Regions from separate parts of the Huijunlia imazamoxiresistens genome, predicted to be linked through region 2. Evidence: riboswitches for the same ligand, from Rfam matches in the RefSeq annotation. Region 2 holds a riboswitch; each other region holds the start of a gene.
What was found. Region 2 has a riboswitch for cobalamin ahead of metE (5-methyltetrahydropteroyltriglutamate--homocysteine S-methyltransferase). Riboswitches for the same ligand answer to the same signal wherever they lie in the genome.

Region 1 (8,044 bases), on a different contig from region 2:
GCGCAACGTGCCCGGTCATTTCCCCGGCCGCAGCAGCAAGCCTGTATTGCCGCTACCGGTAGCGGTATAATGCCTCCTGGCTCGGGTATTTCCTAGGACAAATCACTGCTTTTTGCCTAGGTAAAATCTCTTATAAAAATTCCTTTAAAATTTTTTTTAAGTTTTTGTTACCCTTTTGCATGTAGGGACAGATTACATAACGGAGAAGGTGTGTCTGAAGGGGAAGTGTTGCTGACATCCTTGCCGGAAACGCTTTGCCGGGTGCTGCCAAGGCATGCATTCGTAACAAAGAAGTTCGTACCAAAACTATTTTATATCATGGACAAGATATCCATCTTAATCGCAGATGACCATACGCTGGTGCGGGAAACGTGGAGCTTCATTTTGAACTCCGATGACCGCTTTACCGTAGTAGGGGAGTGCGGCAATGGAGAGGATGCGGTACGCATGGCGAGGGAGCTGCGGCCCGACGTTGTGATACTGGATATCAACATGCCGGGGATGAATGGCATTGAAGCGGCCTTCCAGATCCGCAAGTTTGCCCCTGGTTCCCGCATATTGGGCGTATCGCTGCATACCCAGCCTTCCTATGCCCGCAAGATGATGCAGAAGGGGGCCATGGGCTATGTGACCAAGAGCTCTTCGCGCGATGAAATGTTCACGGCCCTGCTGGAAGTGCATGGCGGCCGCAAGTACATGTGCAAGGAGATCAAGAACAACCTGTCGGAAATGATGATCGGCGGCGAGGAGCACCAGGCCAAGCTCAGTTCCCTGTCGCAGCGCGAGCTGGAGATCATTGACTATATCAAGAAGGGCAACTCATCGCAGGAGATCGCGAATATCCTCAACCTGTCGGTTAAGACGGTGGAGGTGCATCGTTATAATATTTTAAAAAAGCTGGATTTAAAGAATGCAGCGGCGCTGGTGGATTATATCAACCGCTACCTGCCCCTTTAAGCCCGGGTTACAAAAATCCGCCATTTACCAAACAGCAGCCGGACTAATTGCTTATTGATCGGAAACCACCGGCCGGCGGTAACGAAAAAAAGGAAGGGGTGACCCTTCCTTTTTTCTTTGGCTTCCGTGGCTTTCGCCCGGCAGCTACAGGCAATTGTAATTGCCCATAACCCTTACCAGGGCTGGCTTTTTGGCGTTTCGGGCCGGCGATTTCGACGGCTGATTTTCCGGGGATTCTACCGCTGTTTGTTCTTTCAGCAGGCGGTTCAGGATGGCTTCTGCAGATAATTCCTGGCGACGGATTCTAGGTTCCCTTGCTGCGGGATGGCTGGTCGTTAGCATGACTTTATAAATTAATCGTATGTTTTAGGGGCGGCAAAGATAGGGGTGGAAGGGAAACGCCGGGCACCAAATCCACGGGAACAGTAAGTTTTTTTTATCCACGTTTAAGTTTGCTGATTTACAGCTTTTTAGGAAGGAACAGTGTGCATATCTACCTTATATAACGGGGAGGCTCAGGGTATAATAACGGCACCGGGTCGGGATGGCCCCAAAAGCAGAACCGCCTTAGACCGGGGATCTAAGGCGGTTCTGCTGATTTTGGTAGCCTCGACAGGAATCGAACCTGTATCTGGAGCTTCGGAAACTCTTATACTATCCATTGTACTACGAGGCCAAAAGGGTTGATCTTGCTATTTTATCAGTCCGTTTGCATTGCTGGCGAAGATCTTTACCGCGATGGCGAGCAAAATTACGCCAAAAAATTTTCTTACAGCAATTAATCCTGCCGGTCCTAAAATTTTTTCGATAATTCTGAGGGATTTTAACACAACGTAAACGATTATCAGGTTAAAAAAGATGGCAAGCAGCACCGTCAACTGGTCGTAGTTGGCCTTGAGGGAAATGATGGTGGTAAGCGTGCCGGAGCCGGCGATCAGCGGGAAGGCGATGGGCACTACGGTGGCGGCCCGTACCTCGGTTTCCGCCTTGAAGAATTCCACGCCCAGCACCATCTCCATGCCCAGGAAAAAGATAACGATGGAGCCGCCCACCGCAAAGGACTTTACATCCAGCCCCAGCAGGTTCAGGAAGGGCTCGCCGATAAACAGGAACAGGATCATCAGGATGCCGGAAACCATCGTGGCCCGGCCCTCGCGGATGCCGCCCAGCTTTTTGTTCAGCGAGATCAGTACCGGGATGGCCCCCACAATGTCGATCACCGCGAACAGGGTAAAACCAACGGTCAGAATTTCCTTCAGCTTGATGTCCATAAATTCATTCATTTTCTGCTTCACTGGCCCGAAAAAACCGGGCCGCACAGTTCGCAAAACCAGAAGCCCATGTTCGCCGGCGCCGGCTGGGCCGAAAAGCAATTGTCCTTCTGCTCCTTCGGGGCCTGGTACTGCCGCAGCACCTTTTCGCCTACCTGGAAGGGGACGGGTTTTTTGAAAATAGGGCCGTCGAAAACGAAGGTGTGGAACTCGCCGTTCTCGCCGCAGGGATCCACGCCCGGAGGCAGGTCGTTGAGGAAGTCCCGGTCGATGATGCGGCCGGCAAAGCTGGCGTCCAGCACTTCGGCCTTCGTGCACACGACCACCGTTTTAAAGCCCAGGGAAAGGAATTCCTCCATCAGCTCGCGGGTATTGCGCTTCCATAGCGGGAACACCGCCTGCAGGCCGGCTTTCGCCAGCTGGGTTTCTCGGTAGGCCCGCAGGTCCTCCAGGAAAATATCGCCGAAGAACGAATGGGTAAAGCCTTCCTGCAGGAGACCGGTGACGGTTTGTTCCATCTGCTGTTCGTATACGCTCATGGAGGGCTGGTCGGGCAGCACCAGCTTTTGCAGCGGCAGCCCGATGGCGGCGGCCTGCTGCTCCAGCAGCTCCTCGCGTACACCGTGCATGGATATGCGCCGGTATTGGGCATTGACGCTGGTCAGCAGCTTTTCGATGGCGTAGTTGCTGTCCTGAAGTGCATGATACAGGGCGAGCGCGCTGTCCTTGCCGCCGCTCCAGTTGAAGTAAGATTTATGGGCCATGGAATACAAGTTTACGGGTTTACGGGTTTACGGGTTGCGGGGAAAGTTGAATTTAGTTTTCCATAGAAACAAATAAAGGAAAGCCCGGGCTTTCCTTTATTTGTTGGTGAAGGTTGCGCTTTTGACTTATAAGCTGATGCTGATACCGCCGGATACCAAAAAGGGGATGGAGTTGTACCCGTAAACGGTGAAGAATTTCTTATCCGTGAGGTTTTTGGCATCGGCAAACACTTTCAGGTAGCTTACCGGCTTGTATTCGGCGTAGGCATTCAGGATGCAGAAAGGATCCAGTGAAACGTCCTTGGCCATATAGCCGCCCAGGTCCATGCGCTTGCTTTCGTAATGGGCCGACAGACTTACAAAGAACTGGTCTGCCGGCTGGAAGCCCAGGGTGATATTGGCCGTATGCTCGGGCCTTCTTAAGCCGTACCGGTAGGCGGTATCTTTATAGGTGATGCGGTGCTGCGACTGCTCCTTTACTTTCAGCCAGGTATAGTTAGCGTTTACACTTACCCGTTTGCCCAGCTGAAGCTTGTTCTCGAACTCCAGGCCATAGGCTTCCTGGTGGCTGATATTGAAATATTTATTCTTCGTGTAGTTGTAGTCCAGCGCATCGTCGGTTTCCCGGTTGAAGTACACCAGGCGGGTATTGACCATGTGGTTGGTAAACTGTGCGCCCGCTTCGTAGTGCAGCGACTTCTCGGGTTTCAGCGAATCGGTACCATACCTCGAATACAGCTGGTACAGCGTCGGCGCCTTAAAGCCGGTGGAAACGGAGGCCAGCAGCTTTACTTTTTGCGCGATCACGTACGAGGGGTTAAAGGTGTAGGTATAGTTGCTGCCGTAAGCGGAGTGGGTGTTGAGGCGCCCGCCCAGTTCGGCATTCAGTCCCCAGTTGCTGGTATAAAACAGCGAACTGTAGATGGAGGTCTGGCTGGCTTTCTTTTCCGCCAGCGGGTCCACATAATCGGGATAGGGGGGGAAGATGGACAGCAGCTTTTTGCTCATGAAGGCGGCGCGGTGGTCGGCACCCTGCAGCAGGGTAAAGCCCTTGCCCAGGTTAAAGGAGCCGTACAGTTCCACAAACTGGGTCTGGGCTTTATAGCTGTCGTCCAGGTAGGCCTTGAAGTTATCGGAGCTGTCGTTGAGGAAGGTGCGGTTGCCCTGGTTGTACAAATAATTGCCGGTTACCGTTGCGGCAGGCAGCTTGTATACAAAGCCGCCGCCGGCCATCAGGGTTTTGCTGCGGAAGGAATAATCCCGGTCATCGCTGAAGGCGCTGTTGTCGATCTCGTTCACGTACCCGCTGTACTGCGTGAAGCTTTTCAGGGTAAGTTCCCTGGTGGCGTTCCAGGTCAGGTTGGCCGTTGCCACGTCGCCATTATAGCCATCGTTGTCGAACTTCTTTTTGCCGCTGCTGTCCCAGGCAGAGGAAAAGCCGTTGGTATACAGCTTGGCATACCGGACATTGTAGGTCAGCTGGTTGGCCAGTTTGCCGTATACCTGGGCGTTCCCGTTCAGGTAGCCCCGGTTGCCGGCGACTGCGGTGGCTTTCATATTTACCGGTTTGCTGATATCGGTTTTGGTGGTGATAATGTTGATCACCCCGGCCACTGCGTCGGAGCCGTAGAGGGTGGACTGCGAGCCCTTGCAGATCTCGATCTCCTCGATGTTGCCGATGGCCAGCAGGTTGATGTCGAACTCGTTGTTGATCAGGGAAGGATCGCTGACCGGCACGCCATCAATGGTAATAAGGGTACGGCCCGAAGCGGCGCCCCGCAGGAAGATGCTTTGGTTGGTACCCAGGTTGTTCAGGGCGCCGGCAATGTTCAGGCCCGCCTGTTCGTTCAGTACCTGCCCCAGGGTCTTGCCGGTGCTTTTTTCCAGCTGGCTGCGGGAAATGACCGTAATGACCTTGCCGGTCTGGCTTTGCTTGACAGGGTACTTGTTGGCGGTCAGTACTACTTCGTCCAGTGATTTTACCAGGCTGTCTTTTTGCGCTTGCGCCCAACTGCAGAAAAGGATTGCAGTCACAAGAAGTGCGTTCTTTTTCATTTCTTTTTTGATTGTGACTGCCTTCGGAAAAAGGTAAGGTAGAAATATAACTGACCCGGGATGCTAGTTACATTCCATGCTCTTCACCCGAAAGCATTAATGATAAATGGCAAGAGGCAGGTCTTCTGGCTCGGTTCCCTGCTAAAGCCTTCCCATTCCGCAGGAGGCGGAACAGTGGCCTTTTTTTAGCAGGCTGCGGTAGATGTGCACTAAGCGGAAGTGCGCACTGCGCGCTACTTACTTTACACTACTCGCTGAACCTTACAGCTACGGGGATAGCGCCGGACTCACACCGGACTTCCCATTTTAATCTCCCGCCGGAAGCGGAGAGAACCCATTGCGGCCGCAAAAGTAGGCAAGAAAACCGGCCCTCAAAATCTTTTTGCGGCTTCCCGTCCGGTCAAAAAATCTTTCCCAAAAGGTTTTTGGCGTTGCGCTATTCGGCACCTTTGCTGTTATTTTCGCTGAATGAGAAAGCAACAAATTGCCTTTGCGGCGCTGTTGGCGCTTTTTTCGCCCCTCCTTGGTTCCGCCCAGGAAAAGTGGGACCTGAAGCAATGTGTGGAGTACGCCCTGTCGAATAACCTATCGGTACAGCAGCAGGACGTACAGGCCCGGCTCGAGCAACTGACCCTGGAGCAAAGCCGGCTGGCCCGGTATCCTTCCCTGCATTTTACCAACAACACCGGCCTCAATACCGGCCGCTCCATCGACCGCACCACCAACCAGTTTACCACCCAAAGCATTTTCTATTCGGGCTTCTCGCTGCAAAGCAGCGTGGAGGTATTTAACTTCCACCGCCAGCAGCATACCATTGCCGCCAACCGCTTTGCCGCCGAAGCGGCCACGGCCACGGTAGACAAGGTCCGGAACGACGTGGCCCTGAACGTGGCCGGCGCCTACCTGCAGATCCTGCTCAACCACCAGCAGGTGGAGATCAGCCAGGTGCAGGTGCAGCAAACCGCCGCCCAGCTTTCCAATACCCGCAAGCAGGTGGAAGCCGGCTCGGTGCCCGAGCTCAACGCCGCCCAGCTGGAAGCGCAACTGGCCCAGGACAGCGCCACCCTCATTACGACCCAGGGTGCCGAAACCCAGTCGCTGCTGTACCTGAAGGCCCTCCTGAGCATGGATGCGGGCCAGCCCTTCGCCATTGCCACCCCCCCGGTAGCACTCATTCCGCTGGAGCCCCTCGCCAGCCTGCAACCCGAGGCAGTGTACCAGCAGGCCCTGGCCAACCTGCCGCAGCAACGGGCCAACCGCCTGCGCCTGCTGGCGGCCCAACGAAGCGTGGCGGCGGCCCGCGGCGCTATGTACCCCTCCCTGTCGCTGGGCGCCAACCTGCAGACGAACTATTCCACGGCCCGCAACCAGGCCCTGGCCCTGGAGCCCCTGACCCGCACCGATACCATCGGCAAGGTGTCCGGCTCCAACGCCCCCGTCCTGACCACCGTGCGGGTGCCCCAGTACACCTACTACGCCGACCCCTTCGGCACCCAGTTTTCCAATAACTTCGGCAACGGCGTCGGCCTCAGCCTGTCGGTTCCCATTTTTAACGGCGGCGCCGCCCGCACCGGCTGGCAACGGGCCAAACTGAATGTGCGGACCTACGAGCTGCAGCAGCAACAGGAAAACCTGACCCTGAAGCAGGATATTTATAAGGCGTATACCGATGCGGTGACCTCGCTGCAAAAGTTCACCGCCACCACCAAGGGCGCCGAGGCGGCCCAGAAAGCCTTTGAGTTTGCCACCAAACGCTACGACATCGGCCTGCTGAACAGCCTCGACCTGATCATCAGCCAGTCCAACCTTTACCGGGCACGGCAGGAACGCCTCCTGGCCCAGTTCGACTACGTCTTCAAAATGAAGGTGCTCGAATTCTACAAAGGGCAGGGGATCCGATTGTAAATCAGTTGACGCGTTTACGGGTTTACACGTTCACGAGTTGGCGGGAAGGGTTTTACCGTTTAGGTTTTAAGTTTTAAGTTTATAGTTTGTGGTTACTCACCATTCACAATTATCGGTTCATGAACAAAGCAGTTAAATGGGGCCTGATCGGCCTGGGCGGTTTGACCGTGCTCCTGGCAGCCGGAAGGCTGGCGAACAGGCCGGGAAGCAAAGGCGTTAAAGTGACCGTGGAACAGGCGGCTTCCCGCACCATTGTGGAAACCGTCAATGCCAGCGGCAAGATCTATCCCGAGGTGGAAGTCAAGGTCAGCTCCGACGTTTCCGGTGAGATCGTGGAACTGACGGTGGCCGAGGGCGACAGCGTGAAGCGGGGGCAGGTGCTCGCCCGCATCTATGCCGACATCTATGCCTCGCAGCGCGACGAGGCCTCCACCCGGGTGACCCAAACCCAGGCTACCGTGGCCAACAGCCAGGCCGCCCTCGACGCCCTGAAGGCGCAGCTCGAGCAGGACCGCCTGGCCTACAACCGCAATAAGGAGCTGTTTGCAGGCAAGGTGATCTCCCGGGCCGAACTGGAGCAGTACGAAACGAAATTCAAAACCTCCCAGGCGCAGTACAGCGCCGCCCTGCAAAACATCCGCAGCCTCGATGCCGCCGTGCAAAGCGCCCGCACGGGCCTGCAGATGGCCGATAAGACCCTGGGCCGCACCACCATCACCGCTCCCATGAACGGCATCGTGTCCATGCTGAGCGTGAAAAAAGGCGAACGGGTCGTGGGCACCGCCCAGATGGCCGGCACCGAAATGATGCGGGTGGCCAATATGGGCGCCATGGAAGTGCGGGTGGACGTGGGCGAGAACGATATCGTAAAGGTGAACATCGGCGACTCCGCCGACGTGGAGGTGGACGCCTACAACAACCGCAAGTTCCGGGGCGTGGTGACCCAGATCGCCAGCAGCACCAACAAGACCGGCAACACCGCCACCACCTCCAACGACGTCACCAGCTACGAAGTGCACATCCGCCTGCTGCCCGCCGACTACCAGGACCTGCTGGACCCCGCCCGTCCGCGGAAGTTCCCCTTCCGCCCGG
Region 2 (8,044 bases):
GCTCGGCATTGGCAGAAAAGGTCTGCCCCAGGCTTTCGATATGGGCAAAAAGCTGTTGCAGGCCCCTTTTGCAGAACAGGGCCAGCGTCACTTCAATGCCCAGGTCGGCCTGGACGGAAGGGATGCCTTTGGTATTGAGGAAACCTTTCAGGTAGGCGGTTGCCGGGTAAGGGGTGTTGAGCTGGGTAAAAGGAGGCGTGATCAAAAAGACAGGGGCATTCAAAACGGCTGATTTAGCCTGCAAAAGTACCGTTCCCCGACCGGATAATGCGTTCCGGTTTCTTAAAATTCAGCCGCATGCCTCAAGCCTTCAGCTCGATTACCTTTTCCACGCCTACTTCCTTTAAAAAATAGGCATCATGGGAAATAACGAGCAGCGTACCCTGGTAGCCGTTGACCGCGGCGGACAGGATGGCGATGTTCTGAAGGTCGAGGTTGTTGGTGGGCTCGTCCAGCACGATCAGGTCGGGAGCCCGGTTGCTGATGGTCAGGCAACACAGGATGAGGCGCATCTTCTCCCCTCCGCTCAGGGCGCTGCAGGGCTTGTCCCAGTCGTCCTTGCCAAACAAAAACCAGCTGAGGCGGATCTTTACCTCGTGCTCCTGCAGGGCGGAAAAATTGAACTGCTGCGCCTGCTCGTATACCGTCAGGGCATTGTCCACCAGCGAATACTCCTGGTCGATGTACACCGCCTGGTTGTCCGCCCGGTGCAGGGTACCGGCAGCGGGCTCGAGGGCACCCAGGATCAGGTTGACCAGGGTGGTCTTGCCCGAACCGTTGCCGCCCTTCAGGGCGATGCGGTCGCCGCTGGTGATGGTAAAGGTCAGCGGCTGGTGCCAGAGCGGCCGGTGGTCGTAGCTGAAGTTGATGCCGGTGGCCGCCACCAGGATCTTGCCGTTGTGGAGCCCCGAATCGTCGAAGCCGAATTTCATCTTGTCGGCATCGGGCAGCTCTTTGCGCAGGTCGGCCAGCTCCTGGGCCAGGCCCCTGATCTTTTCGCCCTGCGCCTCTTTCAGCCGCGACGTGCTCTTTTCGGCGTTGTTGCGCAGGGTGTTCATCATGATGGTGGGCGTGCCCGCCTTCTCCTGCTTTTTTTTGCCGCGGGCCTCCAGGCGCTGCCGCCTTTCGGCCGTTTCCCGCTCCACCTCCTTTGCTTTGCGGATGGCTTTTTCCCGGCTTTTGATATCCTGGTCCAGGGCATTAAGCTCCAGTGCTTTCTGTTCGGCGTAGAAGTCGTAGTTGCCGCCATAGACCGTCAGGCCCCGCTTGCTCAGTTCGCAGACCGGGTCGAGCAGGTTCAGCAGGGTACGGTCGTGGCTGACGACCAGCAGGGTGGCCGGGCTGGATTGGATAAGGTCGTAAAGGAGGTGCCGGCCCCCGGTGTCGAGATGGTTGCTGGGCTCGTCCAACAGCACGATCCCGGGCTGGTGAATGGCTATGCCGGCCAGGAAGACCTTGGTTTTCTGCCCGCCGCTGAGGGCGTCCATAGGCCGGTCGAGGCGCAGGCCGTCCAGGCCCCAGTGCTGCAGGGCCTCCCGGCAGCGTTCCTCGATGGTCCAGTCATCGTCCAGCGCTGCCAGGGTCGCGTCCGAAAGGTCGCCTTCCAGTACGCGGTGCAGGGCGGCGATCTTTTGGTCCACCCGTAGCGCCCGGGCCACGGTCAGTTCATTGAATTGACCGAAATGCTGGGGCACATAATACAGGCGGTCACCGGCGGTGATGCTGCCGGCCGCAGGAGCCAGGTCCCCGGCAATGACCTTCAGGAGGGTAGACTTGCCCGAACCGTTATTGCCCACCAGGGCGGCTTTGGCACGTTTGGGGAGGCTGAGACTGATGTCCTCGAACAGGACGTCCTTGTTGGGATGGATATAAGCGAGTTGCTGCAGTAATAGCATACGAATTTCTTCCTTTAAAAGTGAGGAGTCCGGCGATCCGCTTGGGGCGGCGCCGCTTGTCTTTTGTCGGGGAGAAATCCGTTTTTACATGATGGGGGAGCTATTATTGTTGGGCTGCAAATATAAGGTTTTCTTTTAAAGGGGCAGAAGAGGTTTCCCCCTGCATTCCGGCTTAATGCCCGTGGTGGATCCAGGTGTACCGCTTCCCGTTCCAGTGAATGAGCCAGCCTTCGGAGGCGGCAGCACCTTTATGGTCATGGATAAACAGGGCGGGAGTATTCAGCGCCACTTCGCGGTGCCCGGTAAAATGGCCGTTCTCCGGGTCGCGCTGGATGGCCCGGGCGGTCTTTTCGGTATAAAGTCCCCACTGATCGGCGGACTTAAAGGTGAGTCCCCCCTTGTTCAGGTTTTTCCCCGCACCAAACAAAAAGGATTCGTGGGTATTGCCGTGCACCAGCAGGATGCCCTTTTTCTTTTTTTCCTTTTCCACCACCAGCACCGCTATATCCTCCTTCCCGTCCCCGTTAAAGTCGGCCTGAAGAAAGGAAGGCTGCAGGTAGGCCTGAACGGTGTATTTAGCGTCCAGCCCTTTTTTCGCAAAGGTTTCGGAGAACCAGGCGGGCAGGTCAGGGGACTGGCTGCGCCCTGCCACGCCGGCAAAAAGGAAAACCAAAAGAAGAAGCTGCTTCATAACACATATAATATCCTACTAATTTACAAAACCCATCCCGCCCGCAAACCCAGCCTTAAAAAAAACGGGGTAAACCCATCCGTTTACCCCGTTTTTTTCATCCGATCAGGAATGTACTTTATCCTTCAGCAGCGCCCTCATTTTCCGGGCAGCCTTTACCATATTCACCAGGGCCGGCCGGGTCTCTTCCCAGCTCCGGGTCTTCAGGCCGCAGTCGGGGTTGACCCAGAGGTTGCCGGGCGGCAGCACCTGCAGGGCTTTTATCAGCAGGGCCTCCATTTCGCCCACGGAGGGAATGCGGGGCGCATGGATATCGTACACCCCCGGCCCTATTTCGTTGGGGTACCGGAAGTCCGCAAAGGCATCCAGCAGCTCCATCTGCGATCGCGAGCACTCGATGGTGATGACGTCGGCATCCATGGCGGCAATGCTGTCGATGATATCGTTGAACTCGGAATAGCACATATGGGTATGCACCTGGGTTTCGTCCTGTACCCCGGAAGCCGCGATGCGGAAGGCCTTGACCGCCCATTGCAGGTACGGCCGCCGGTTTTCCTGCCGCAGGGGCAGCCCTTCGCGCAGGGCGGGCTCGTCAATCTGGATCACCCGTATGCCGGCGCGCTCCAGGTCGGCCACCTCGTCGCGGATGGCCAGGGCGATCTGCGTACAGGTTTCGGCGCGGGGCTGGTCGTTGCGCACAAAGCTCCATTGCAGCATCGTGACCGGGCCGGTGAGCATGCCCTTGACCGGGCGGGCGGCCAGCGACTGCGCATAGGCGCTCCACTTGACCGTCATGGGGGCGGGGCGGCGGACATCGCCGTAAATGACGGGCGGCTTCACGCAGCGGCTGCCATAGCTTTGCACCCAGCCGTTCTGGGTAAAGGCAAAGCCTGCCAGCTGCTCGCCGAAATATTCCACCATATCGTTGCGCTCGAATTCGCCGTGCACCAGCACGTCCAGGCCGATCTCCTCCTGCCAGCGGATGGCGTTTTCGGTTTCCCGGGCGATCCGGCGGTCGTATTCCTCCGCACTCAACGCGCCCTTTTTCCACTGCGCCCGCCAGCTCCGCACTTCGGCGGTCTGGGGAAAGGACCCGATGGTGGTAGTGGGAAAGAGCGGCAGGCGCAGGGCTTCATGCTGCAGCGGCCGGCGCACCGCAAAGGCACTGCGGCGGCGGTCGTCCTGCGGCGTCAACCCCGCCACCCTTTGCCGCACGGCGGCATTCCGGGTCAGCGGCGAGGTCCGGCGGCTTTTGTTGGCGGCGGCGTTGGCCCGCCAGCGTTCCCGGGCGCGGGCATTGTCGTCACCGGCAGCCAGTTGTTTCAGGGTCACCACCTCTTCCAGCTTTTGTTTGGCAAAGGCCAGCCAGGACTTCACCTCTGCCGGCAGGGTCTTTTCGTTGGACTCCAGCTCCAGGTCGCAGGGCACGTGCAGCAGCGAGCAGGAAGGGGCGATCCACAGCCGGTCGGCGCCCAGGTGTTCCACCGCCCTGCGGATGGAGGTAAGCGACTGTTCGAAGTCGTTGATCCAGATGTTGCGGCCATCCACCACGCCCAGCGACAGTTGGGTTGCAGAGTGGGCAAAGCCGGCAGCCAGGATGTCGTCGAGCTGCGCGGGACAGCGGACCAGGTCGAGGTGAAGGGTTTGTACCGGCAGGCTCAGGGCCAGCGGCAGGTTGCTGCCATAACAGTCGAAATAGGAGGCTAACAGGAAATGCAGCTGCGGGAAGCAACGGTGGAGGGTGGTGTAGACTTTGGCAAAAGCGGCCCGTTCCCGCTCGTCCAGGTCGAGGGACAGGCAGGGCTCGTCGAACTGCAGGTAGTGGGCGCCGGCAGCGCTCAGTTGGGTCAGCAACTCGATGTAGACGGGCAGCAGGCGGTCGAGCAGTTCCAGGCGGTGGAAGCCGTCTTCCTTTTCCTTGCCCAGCAGCAGGAACGAGACGGGGCCCAGCAGCACCGGCTTGGCGGCAACGCCCAGCGCCACGGCTTCGGCATATTCCCGGACCACCTTGGCAGCATTAAGGGAGAACTGCTGGCCGGCGGTAAATTCGGGTACCAGGTAGTGGTAGTTGGTATCGAACCACTTGGTCATTTCCAGGGCGGTGAGGTCGAAGCCGTCCTTCTGGTAGCCGCGGGCCAGGGCAAACAACAGGTCGGTCGGCGACAGCTGCCGCTGTTCCTGCAGCAGGAGGAACCGGTCGGGGACGGCGCCCGTCATCAGGACCGTATCGAGCACATGGTCATAAAAGGAAAAATCGTTGCAGGGAAGAAGGTCGATACCGGCCTCCTGTTGCGTTTGCCAGTTTTGGCGGCGGAGGGCCGCGGCGGCTTCTTCGAGTTGCTGGTCGTTGAGGGTGCCTGCCCAGTAGGCTTCGCAGGCTTTTTTCAGTTCACGTCGGTTACCGATCCTCGGGTAACCCAGGTTGTGCGTTTGCATTTGTCTGATTTTAATTGAATGATTCAATAAAATCTTTGCAGATGAAACCCACAATGCTCCAGGGAAAGAGCCAACAAATGCGCATGCAATAACAGGAAGCAAGACGTTGCCGGCGGCAACTCCCGTCCTTTAAATTGAATAGGCACTTATCCTGCTTGAGCAGTTGCTTCAGTCCACGAAAGCATTGTCAAAACGAAAGAGGCAGGTCTCCTGACTTGTGCCATTTTTACCGCCCTTCCCATCGCGCCTGGAGCGGGACAGTGGGCATTGCGGGGTAAAAACGTCGGGGGCACTTACAGTTGCGGGACAGTCCATGAATCGCACATGGTTCCCTTTTCATTCCGGCTCAGCACCGGAAACCTTTTTCGCCGATAAGTTGATCGCAAAGAGCTAAGGCGGCAAAAATAGTTAAATGCTGTTATAAAAATTCGCCCGCCGAACTTATTCTTCCTTTGGAGGATACCCACTTGTATAAATACGTCTGGAGTAAAGTTGAACAAAGAGAGTTATTCACGCCGGCGGTTACCTTAATAAAAACCAGTTTCCAAAGTCGTTCCTGTGCATAAAATAAACAAGTCCTGCAGGTCGCCCCATCCATGCAACTTTTTGTACAACTCCTGTTCAAAGAATCTACACTTCAACTTTTCTTTAGATAGTCAGGACTGCCGGAAGGTCTGCTGATCAGGAATTTTCCGCTGTTTTGCCCCCGTTTTCCTAAAGCTATTATAAGGATAAAGAACAGCTGGAAAAGAACAGAGCGGCCCGGGCAACCAAGCCGTATTGGCACTATTTTCCGGTTAGCTTACCGCAAGAAATTTGTTAACAATAAAAACTTGTTTTTATGGCTGAAAGAAATCAAGGAGGCGGAAACCGCGGAGGTAATCAAGGTGGAAACCAAGGAAATTCGCAAAGAGGATTTGCCTCTATGGATCCGGAGAAACAAAGAGAGATCGCCAGTGAAGGTGGTAAAGCAGCCCATGAAAAGGGAACCGCTCATGAATTCGATTCCGAAGAGGCGCGCGAAGCCGGCCGCAAAGGGGGTCAATCCTCCGGTGGCGGCGGACGCAGCCAGGGTGGCGGTAACCGTTAAAGTTCCAAATTCAAACGAAACGCCTGAACCACCGGTTCAGGCGTTTTTTTATGCGGCCTGATCTGCCGATACATCTACCGGGTTTACCGGGGCACCGGCAGGAGCGAGCTGACGGCAATGCGGTTCCAGGAATTGATCACCAGGGTGGCCAGGACGATGTCGCCGATCACCTGGGGGCTGAAGCACTTTTCGGCCTGCCGGTAGGTAGCATCCGAAATACCTTTCTGGTGGAGGAGGGTCACTTCTTCCGTCACGGCCAGCAGCGCCTTTTCTTCTTCGGTAAACAAATCGGTTTCGCGCCAGGCATTCAACAGGAAGATCCGCTGTTGCGTTTCGCCAATTTGAAGCGCTTCTTTGGTGTGCATATCGATACAGAAGGCACAGCCGTTGATCTGCGATGCCCGGATCTTGATCAATTCCCTTTGTATGGGCGTCAGGGAGGATTTGGCGGTAATAACACTCAGGTGGTAGAGGGCCTTATACGCTTCGGGATGGGATTGCTGAAAGTTGAATCTTTGTTCCATTTTGCTTTTATTTTTTGGATGGAGCAAAGCTAAAACCCCTCCCCCGCCCGATTGCTTAAACCAGTTTAAGAACGCTTCTTCCTGCGGATCTCACTCAGGTATTCCGGGGTGAAGCCCAGGAACGAAGCCAGCAGGTATTGGGGCACCCGCTGCACGAACTCGGGATACTTTTCATTGAACTGGTGAAACAGCTCCTCGCGGGACAAATAATACAGGCCCCGGATGCGGAACTGGTAAGCGGCATGCGCCCGCTGGTGCACCAGGCGGAAATACCGTTCCATTTGCGGGAACCGCTGCAGCATTTCTTCCTGGGCGGCATACTCCAGGGCCAGCACCCCGGAGGTTTCCACCGCCTGGATATAATATTCGGAAGGCTGTTGCGTGGAAAAGGACGTAAAATCGGCCATCCACCAGTGCTCCAGGGCAAACTGTATGGTTTGCTCCACTCCTTTTTCGTTGATAAAAAAAAGGCGCAAACAACCCTTCTCCACGAAGTAATTGGACTTGCACACCTTCCCTTCCACCAGCAGGTTCTGCTTTTTAGCAACTTTCAGGGGCTGGAAATACGACAGGATATTTGCGTAATCCTGTTCATTGACGGCAATAAACTTTTCAATATGCTTTTTCAAAATATCCGACATAAGCAATAACCTGTTGACCACAAAATTACCATGGAAGGCAACTGGATTTTACAGGCGACATCCCTAATCTATAAAAACGGCCTTCTGCCGTTCTTCAGGTATTCGAAGAAGGGCAGAAGGCCGAAAACAGGATGCGGCTCCCTTTCTACGAGCCACAGCTTAGGCAGCCGTCCTGCATCGAACAGGCTGCTCCTTCCGGGAAGGAGGCTTCGTTGAGGGGCACCACCGTTGCCATTTCGCGCGTCGGCTGGCCGGGCAGCACGGGCTCCACGGCGCTGCCGCCCTGCTTTTCCACCGTAAACTGCACGGCCTGGGCGGCGGCCTGGGTACGCAGGTAGTACATGCCGGTTTTGAGGCCCTTCTTCCAGGCATAAAAGTGCATGGAGGTGAGTTTGGCGGCCGAAGGACTGTCCACGAACAGGTTCAGCGACTGCGACTGGCAGATGAACGCGCCCCGGTCGGCCGCCATGTCGATCAGCGCCCGCTGGCGGATCTCCCAGACAGTCTTGTACAACTCTTTCAGCTGGGCCGGGATACCGGGAATATGTTGAATGGAACCGTTGGCGGCAATGATGCGGTTCTTCATGTCATTGTTCCACAGGTTCAGCGCCGCCAGGTCCTGCAGCAGGTGCTTGTTCACCACCACGAACTCGCCGCTCAGCACCCGGCGCACATAGATGTTGCTGGTGTAGGGCTCGAAGCATTCGTTGTTGCCCAAAATCTGCGAGGTGGAAGCGGTGGGCATGGGCGCCACCAGCAGGGAGTTG
Region 3 (8,044 bases), on a different contig from region 2:
AGTGCCCAGGTCATCGTCAACGGCAAGCCCGTGGGCAACCAGTCGGCCTACGAATACTTTACCTCCAACGACCGGCATAGCCTTTTTGCCGCCGTCACCCGGGCCTACGACCGGCTGGCAGGGCGCTTTGCGCCCATTGTGCTGGAGGGTGCCGGCAGTATATCCGAAATCAACCTGAAGGCCCGCGACATCACCAACCTGCGCATGGCCCTGCATGCCGGCGCCGCCACCTACCTGGTCGGCGATATCGACCGGGGCGGCATCTTCGGCAGCCTGTACGGCACCATGGCCCTGCTGACACCCGAAGAACGCAGCTGCATCAAAGGCATCATCGTCAACAAGTTCCGCGGCGACAGCCGCCTGTTTGAAGACGGCCGGAAAATGCTCGAAGACCTCTGCGGGGTGCCGGTGCTGGGCGTGCTGCCCTACTTCCGCGACATCTTTATCGAAGAAGAGGATTCCGTGGCCCTGAAGCACAAGCAAAACAGCCCGGTGGAAGGAAGGGTGAACGTGGCGGTGATTCTTTTGAACCACCTGTCCAATTTTACCGATTTCGATTGTTTGGAAAAAGACCCAAGGGTCAACTTGTATTACACCAACCTGCCGGCGGAGATCGCCCAGTCCGATATCATCATCCTTCCCGGCAGCAAGAACACGCTGGCCGACCTGGCGGTGCTGAAAAGCAGCGGCACGGCGGCGGCCATCTGCCGGGCCCAGCGCGAAGGCAGGACGGTGATCGGCATTTGCGGCGGCTACCAGATGATGGGCGAAACGGTGGCGGATCCGCTGGGCGTGGAAAGCGCCCTGGGCAAAGTAGCCGGCCTGGGCCTGCTGCCCGTGCGCACCGTGCTGGGCGCGCAAAAGACCACGCTGCAGCAACGTTTCCGCTACCGGAATTTTGACGAAGCCTGCACCGGCTACGAGATCCATATGGGCTTGACGGAAGCCCCGGGACTGGAGCCCGTAGCGCATTTCCCGGATGGCCGCACCGACGGCGCCTGGCTGCACCCGAAATGCTGGGGCACCTACCTGCACGGCATCCTCGATAACGAAGCCGTTCGCAACGACCTGCTGGCGCCGTATACCGATGCTGCTGCCCGCCCGTTCGACTACCGCCGGTTCCGCGAAGAACAATACGACAAGCTGGCCGCCCTGATGCGCGAACACATCGACATGAAGCTTGTGTACCAGCACCTGAAACGGTAAACAGGCCGGTCGCTTCCGATTTATCCGTAGCTTTGCGGCCGAAGGTAGCACCCCTCAATGCTTTAATAGGGAATCCGGTGCAATTCCGGAACAGTCTCCGCTGCTGTAACCTCCATCACCAGGAACCGGCGCCACCCGCTCCACTGTCCCGCCTTAGGCGTGATGGGAAGGAGGCCGATTCCGGAGGAAGTCAGAAGACCTGCCTGAACAACCATATTTACGCAACGCTTTCGGAAGAAAGGCAAAAAGCTGTCATGAATCCACGCAGGTATATCACTGCCGGCAGGAAAACCATTTTCCTTCCCGGCCTTACGAGCGCCTTCCGGCGCACCGCTTTTCTACTTCTTTTATGGGTGGGCATATTGCTGTCTTCCTGCACCACTTCTACCCGGCCGCCGGCGGCCGCCCCTGCCGCCGATACCGGTGCGGCCTTTACGGAAAGCGCAACGGTGCACTATGCCAAAGGTTTTACCCTCGAATACTTCGACCACTACAAGGTGGCCCGGATCCTGAACCGCTTTTCCGACCGGGGCGACACCCTGCTCTACTACCTCGTGCAACGGGGCACTCCGGCTCCCGCCCTGCCTGCCGGCGCGCAGGTGATCGAGATCCCTGTCCGCAAAATGATCGTCACCTCCTCCATGCACATCGGCCTGGCGGAATATGCCGATGCCGCCGCCGCCATCATCGGCCTGGCCGACTTTAAATACGTCTCCTCCCCCACGGTGCGGAAAAACATGGCCGCGGGCAAGGTGGTGGAAGCCGGCGTGGAAGGGGCGCTGAACGACGAGCTGGCGATCTCCCTGCAACCCGGCCTGGTGATGACCACCGGCAACCCCGATTCGCGCTTCAGCCGCTACCGGACGCTGATCGATGCCGGCCTGCCGGTGATGATCAACTCGGAATGGCTGGAGACCGATCCGCTCGGCCGTTCGGAATGGGTAAAGCTGGTGGCCGCCCTGACCAACCAGGAAGCCCTGGTCAATAAAAAATTTGAAGCCGCCGTTACAGAATACCAGCGCCTGAAAGCACTTGCAGCCGGGGCTACGCAAAAGCCCTCGGCGATCGTGGGCCTGCCCTTCAAAGGCACCTGGTACGTGCCGGACGGCGACAGCTACATGACGAAGTTTTTACTGGACGCCGGCGGCAGCTACCACTGGTCCGATAAAAAAGGCACCGGCAGCATTCCCCTGAGCTTCGAAGCGGTGGCGCCCGTGGCGCTGACGGCCGACTTCTGGTTCCACCCCAGCGCCCTGCATACGAAAGCCGATATAACGGCGGCGGACAACCGTTATGCGCAGTTCCGGCCTTTCCTGAAAGGAACGATCTACAACAACAACAAACGGGAGAACGACATCGGCGCCAACGACTTTTGGGAATCCGGCGCCGTGAACCCGCAGCTGATCCTGGCGGACCTTATAAAAATCCTGCACCCGGAACTGCTGCCCGGCCACCAACTTTATTACTACAAACAGCTACCTTGATGCAAGCAGACCTCGTTGCGCGAAGCGCCGGCCAACCTCCTGCCGCCTCGCTGGGAAAACTGACCCTGCTGGCTGCCCTGCTGCCGGTGCTCTTTCTCCTGGACGTTGCCCTGGGCTCCGTCGCTATTCCCTGGCCGGCGGTACTGGATATTGTCCTGGGCAAGGAAACGGGCAATCCGTCCTGGGTATACATTATCGAGCAGATCCGCATCCCCAAGGCGGTGACGGCGGTGCTGGTCGGCTGCGGCCTGTCGGTCAGCGGCCTGCAGATGCAGACCCTGTTCCGCAACCCCCTGGCCGGCCCCTCGGTGCTGGGCGTGACCGCCGGCGCCAGCCTGGGCGTGGCCCTGGTGATGCTTTCCGCCGGCAGCATCACCACCTTGTATACCATCAAAGAGCTGGGCATTTCGGGCAGCTGGCTGGTGATCGGCGCTTCGGCGGCGGGTGCCGCCCTTATCATGCTGCTGATCGTGGCCATTTCGGCCCGCCTGCGCGACAACGTCATCATGCTGATCGTGGGCGTGATGATCGGCAACATCACCCTTTCGGTGATCAGCATCTGGCAGTATTTCAGCGCGCCGGAACAGGTAAAGGATTACCTGCTGTGGACCTTCGGCTCGCTGGGCGGCGTGTCGGGCAGCCAGCTGTACCTGCTGGCGGTGGTGGTGGCCCTGGGGCTGGCGGTGTCGTTCGCTTCTTCCAAACTACTCGATACCCTGCTGCTGGGCGAGCAATATGCCCGCAGCATGGGCCTGACCGTGGGGCGCGCCCGCCTGCTGATCATCATCAGCACCAGCCTGCTGGCGGGCTGCGTGACCGCCTTTTGCGGCCCCATCGGCTTCGTGGGCATCGCCGTGCCGCACCTGGCCCGGTCGCTCTTCCACACCTCGGACCACCGCAAGCTGATCCCGCTTTGCTGCCTCATCGGCACTTCGCTGATGCTGGCCTGCGACATCATCGCCCAGCTGCCGGGCAGCCAGTCGGTGCTGCCCATCAACGTGATTACGGCCCTGGTCGGCTCGCCGGTGGTCATCTGGATCATTATGAGCCGCAACAACCTAAAAGGGAATTTCTGATGGCGCACCCCCCACCCCTACTCCACACACACGACCTCGGCATCGGCTATAGAGCCGGGAATAAAGGCGTCAAAACGCTGGCGGCCCACCTGCAGCTGGAAATGGATCCCGGGCAGCTGATCTGCCTGCTGGGACCCAACGGCGCGGGCAAGTCGACCCTCATCCGCACCCTGGCGGGCCTGCAGCCCGCCCTGGCCGGAACGGTGGCCATCGGCGGCCGGGCGCTGGCGAACCTGAAGCCGGGCGAACGGGCACGGCTGCTGAGCATCGTGCTGACCGAACGGGTGCGCTCGGGCAACCTGAACGTTTCGTCCATCATCGCCCTGGGGCGCTACCCGCACACCAACTGGCTGGGCACCCTGGCGCCCCGCGACCGCGAAATGGTGCAATGGGCCATGGATACCACCGGCACGGCCGCCTTTGCCCAACGCCGCCTGGAACAGCTCAGCGACGGCGAGGCCCAGAAGGTAATGCTGGCGCGGGCCCTGGCCCAGGACACGCCGGTGATTATCCTGGACGAACCCACCGCCCACCTGGACCTGCCCAACCGGGTATCGCTGATGCGCCTGCTGCACCAGCTGGCGCGGACCACCCAAAAGGCCGTGCTGCTGTCCACCCACGACCTCGACCTGGCCCTGCAAACCGCCGACCAGGTGTGGCTGCTGGGGGCCGACGGCCGTATGGCCACCGGCGCCCCCGAGGACCTGGTGCTGAACGGTACGCTGGAAGCCGTATTCCAAAACGAAGGTTTCCTCTTCGACAAGGCCACCGGCACCTTCAGCATCCACCAGGGCGGCGAACAAAGCATCTTCCTGAAGGGAAAAGGTGCCGCCGGGTTCTGGACGAAACGGGCGCTGCAGCGCGCCGGCTTCAGGGTGGTTGCAGAGGCCGCCGCCTACCGGGCCGTGGAAATTGAAGAAGCGGACGGCCGCCTGCAGTGGCGCTACCGCCAGGGCACCCAGCACGAAACGCACCACCGCATCGCCGACCTGCTGGCCTCCCTGCAACGCAAGAACCCCTCCGAAGGCCCGCCCCTGCAGCACGCCCAGCCCTTTACCCCTACCAACAACACCACCGCATGATCATCTATATTTCCGGGGGCGCCCGCAGCGGCAAAAGCCGTTTTGCCCAGGACCTGGCCCTCCGCCTCAGCCCCGAACCCGTCTACCTGGCCACCGCAAAGATCTGGGACGACGACTTTGCCCAACGCGTGCAGCGCCACCGGTCGGACCGGGGCCCCGAATGGACCACCTACGAAGCCTGCCGGGAACTGCACCAGCTGCCGCTGCAGCACAAGACCGTAGTGATCGACTGCGTCACCCTCTGGCTGACGAACTATTTTTCGGACTACCCGGGCGACATCGACCGCTGCCTGCAGGAGTTCCAAAGAGAGATCGACCGGCTCCGGGAACTGCCCGGCACCTTCATCATCATTTCTAACGAGCTGGGCATGGGCCTGCACGCCCATACGGAGGCGGGCCGCAAATTCACCGACCTGCAGGGCTGGGCCAACCAGTACGTGGCCCGGCTGGCAGACGAGGCCATCTTCATGGTGTCCGGCCTCCCGCTTTACCTAAAAACACAAACCGGCAACACATGCGCAACATCGCCCCACAAATTCAATCCCTGATCGACCAGAAAACAAAGCCCCTCGGCGCCCTGGGCATGCTGGAACGCCTGGCCCTGCAAATCGGGACCGTACTGAACACCACCACGCCTTCCCTGCAACAACCGCATATCGTGGTGTTTGCCGCCGACCACGGCATTGCCCGCGAGGGCGTCAGCGCCTACCCGCCCGAGGTGACGGCCCAGATGGTGCTCAACTTTTCGGTCGGCGGCGCCGCCATCAATGTCTTTTGCCGGCAGCACGGCCTCGGCCTCACCATCGTCGACGCCGGCGTGGCCTATGACTTTCCGCCCGACCTGCCCATCCGCCCCCAGAAAGCGGGCAGGGGCACCCGCTCCTTTTTGAAGGGCCCGGCCATGGAAATAGCGGACGTCCACTTCTGCCTGGAAAAGGGCCGCGAAGTGGTGCGGGAACGGCACGCAGCGGGCTGCAATACCATCGGCTTCGGTGAAATGGGCATCGGCAATACTTCTTCAGCAGCCATGCTTATGAGCCTGCTTTGCGCCCTGCCCCTGGAAGCCTGCATCGGCCGGGGCACGGGACTTTCGGAGGAACAGTTTGCCCGCAAGCAAGACCTGCTGCACCAGGCAATGAGCCACTACTCCGGAGCCACAAACGATATTTACGGCCTGCTGGCGCAGTTCGGGGGTTACGAGATCGTGCAGATGGCCGGCGCGGTGCTGGAAGCCGCAGATCGCGGGATGCTGATCCTGGTGGACGGCTTTATCGCCACAGTAGCATTTTTATGCGCCTTTAAAATAGCCCCGCCGGTCCGGCGGAACGCCCTCTTCTGCCACCAGTCGGAGGAACAGGGCCACCAACGCCTGCTCCGGTTCCTGGAGGCGGAACCCGTACTGCAGCTGGGCATGCGCCTGGGCGAGGGCACGGGCTGCGCCCTGGCCTTCCCGGTGCTGCAAAGCGCCGTGGCATTTTTAAACGAGATGGCCAGCTTCGAAAGCGCCGGCGTCAGCAACAAATCCTAGCATGAAACGCGAACTACAGGTATTCCTCACCTCCCTGATGTTTTATACCCGCATACCCTGCGGCCGGTGGGTACGCCACGAGGGCGGCCTGCTGAACGAAGCGACCCGTTACCTGCCCCTGGTGGGCTGGATCGTAGGCGGGGTTTCCGCCGCCGTTTTTTGGACCGGCACTTATTTGCTGGGCGCGCCCCTGGGCCTCCTGCTGTCCATGGCCGCCGGCGTGCTGGTGACCGGGGCGTTTCACGAAGACGGCTTTGCGGATTTCTGCGACGGCTTTGGCGGCGGTTGGACGAAAGAAAAGATTTTGGAGATCATGAAGGACAGCCGCACGGGCAGCTACGGCGTGGCCGGGCTGGTGCTGCTGCTGCTGGCAAAATTCCTGGCGCTGCAACAACTGCTGGAGGGCGTAACGGCAGATCCGGCTTTCGTGTTCCTGCTCTTCATGACGGCGCATGCCGCCAGCCGGTTTACGGCGGCCACCTTTATTTTCACCCATGCTTACATCCGCCCGGCGGGCGACAGCAAGGTGAAGCCCGTGGCCCATAAAACGCATCCCGCCACCCTGTACCTTTCCCTGGTCTTTGCCCTGCTGCCGCTGGCGGCGCTGGCAGCGTACACCGGGAAGCCCGTCCTGTTCGCGGTAGCTATCCCGCTGTTCCTGCTGCACCATTTTCTCGGCCGCTATTTTACCAAGTGGATCGGGGGCTATACCGGCGACTGCCTGGGAGCGGCGCAGCAGCTGGCGGAGATCGTTATTTACCTGACCTGTATTGTCGTATGGAAATTTACCTGATCCGGCATACGACGCCGGACATTGCCCCGGGCATGGTGTACGGCCGCTCCGATGTGCCATTGGCCGCCACCTTTGCGGACGAGCTGCTGTGCGTACGGCAACGACTTCCCCATCCGGTAGATGCGGTCTATTCCAGCCCTTCGGGCAGGTGCCGCCGGCTGGCCCATGCCCTCCGGGAAGACTATAACGTGGATGAACGGTTGTACGAGGTGGATTTCGGAAACTGGGAGGGCAAGACCTGGGCGGAGATCTGCCCGGAAGAATTGAATCCCTGGATGGAAGATTTTGTACACCAATGCCCGCCCGGGGGCGAAAGCCTCCTGCAGATGCACGGGCGGGTACTGTCCTTCTGGGAGGAGCTGCAGCAACAGCGCCACCAACGGGTGGCCGTCGTGACGCATGGCGGGGTCATCCGCCTGTTGCTGGCTGCCCGGGACAATATTCCCCTGTCCGGGATGTTCGACATCGAAGCGCCTTATGGCGGTGTGTTTTTATGGTAAGGGCCTTACGAAAGCGAAGTGCTCCAGACGGCGCGGGCGCCGGAAGTTTTTCCCAGCGTCAGGGTATACATCAGCCGGATGTTGACCGGAACCCGGAGGGTTTTGGAAGTTTCATTGCCGCCTACGGTCAGCTCGACGTAGCCGTCGGTCTGGGTTTCTACGGTCCGGTGGTGCAGCTCGCTGGCAGTGCCGGAAAGCAGGCGGTCTGCGGTGTTTTCCGCCGGCCGGCAGTCGGTCAGCTTCTCCAGGATCACGGGGGGCAGGTTCAGGGTACTTTGTACGGATAATTCAGGTAACAGGCTTTTCATGATCAGTATTCTTTTCTTGTAACAGGATGGTGCAAAGCTAGGCGGTGGCCCTGTCGGCAGGCATGAC

Region 1: it holds a riboswitch for cobalamin, as region 2 does, so the genes downstream of both, V9K67_RS19965 (TonB-dependent receptor plug domain-containing protein) here and metE (5-methyltetrahydropteroyltriglutamate--homocysteine S-methyltransferase) in region 2, are expected to answer to the same signal.
Region 3: it holds a riboswitch for cobalamin, as region 2 does, so the genes downstream of both, V9K67_RS24315 (ABC transporter substrate-binding protein) here and metE (5-methyltetrahydropteroyltriglutamate--homocysteine S-methyltransferase) in region 2, are expected to answer to the same signal.

The regions. Positions count from the first base shown of each region.
Region 1 covers NZ_JBBBEI010000019.1:59,829-67,872, reverse strand. Annotated here, with positions in the region: gene V9K67_RS19990 (response regulator) at 1-70, shown strand, start outside; gene V9K67_RS19985 (response regulator) at 319-957, shown strand; tRNA gene V9K67_RS19980 (tRNA-Arg) at 1,559-1,633, opposite strand; gene V9K67_RS19975 (MarC family protein) at 1,650-2,228, opposite strand; gene V9K67_RS19970 (Dph6-related ATP pyrophosphatase) at 2,249-2,992, opposite strand; gene V9K67_RS19965 (TonB-dependent receptor plug domain-containing protein) at 3,119-5,026, opposite strand; cobalamin riboswitch at 5,146-5,400, opposite strand; gene V9K67_RS19960 (TolC family protein) at 5,516-6,952, shown strand; gene V9K67_RS19955 (efflux RND transporter periplasmic adaptor subunit) at 7,072-8,044, shown strand, end outside.
Region 2 covers NZ_JBBBEI010000005.1:202,610-210,653, reverse strand. Annotated here, with positions in the region: gene V9K67_RS08260 (B12-binding domain-containing radical SAM protein) at 1-223, opposite strand, end outside; gene V9K67_RS08255 (ABC-F family ATP-binding cassette domain-containing protein) at 303-1,895, opposite strand; gene V9K67_RS08250 (hypothetical protein) at 2,068-2,586, opposite strand; gene metE (5-methyltetrahydropteroyltriglutamate--homocysteine S-methyltransferase) at 2,692-5,022, opposite strand; cobalamin riboswitch at 5,206-5,401, opposite strand; gene V9K67_RS08240 (KGG domain-containing protein) at 5,864-6,112, shown strand; gene V9K67_RS08235 (carboxymuconolactone decarboxylase family protein) at 6,196-6,636, opposite strand; gene V9K67_RS08230 (Crp/Fnr family transcriptional regulator) at 6,702-7,277, opposite strand; gene V9K67_RS08225 (ribonucleoside-diphosphate reductase subunit alpha) at 7,423-8,044, opposite strand, start outside.
Region 3 covers NZ_JBBBEI010000035.1:10,107-18,150, reverse strand. Annotated here, with positions in the region: gene V9K67_RS24320 (cobyric acid synthase) at 1-1,206, shown strand, start outside; cobalamin riboswitch at 1,232-1,427, shown strand; gene V9K67_RS24315 (ABC transporter substrate-binding protein) at 1,461-2,690, shown strand; gene V9K67_RS24310 (FecCD family ABC transporter permease) at 2,690-3,766, shown strand; gene V9K67_RS24305 (ABC transporter ATP-binding protein) at 3,766-4,848, shown strand; gene V9K67_RS24300 (bifunctional adenosylcobinamide kinase/adenosylcobinamide-phosphate guanylyltransferase) at 4,845-5,396, shown strand; gene cobT (nicotinate-nucleotide--dimethylbenzimidazole phosphoribosyltransferase) at 5,363-6,376, shown strand; gene V9K67_RS24290 (adenosylcobinamide-GDP ribazoletransferase) at 6,378-7,169, shown strand; gene cobC (alpha-ribazole phosphatase) at 7,154-7,669, shown strand; gene V9K67_RS24280 (hypothetical protein) at 7,675-7,977, opposite strand.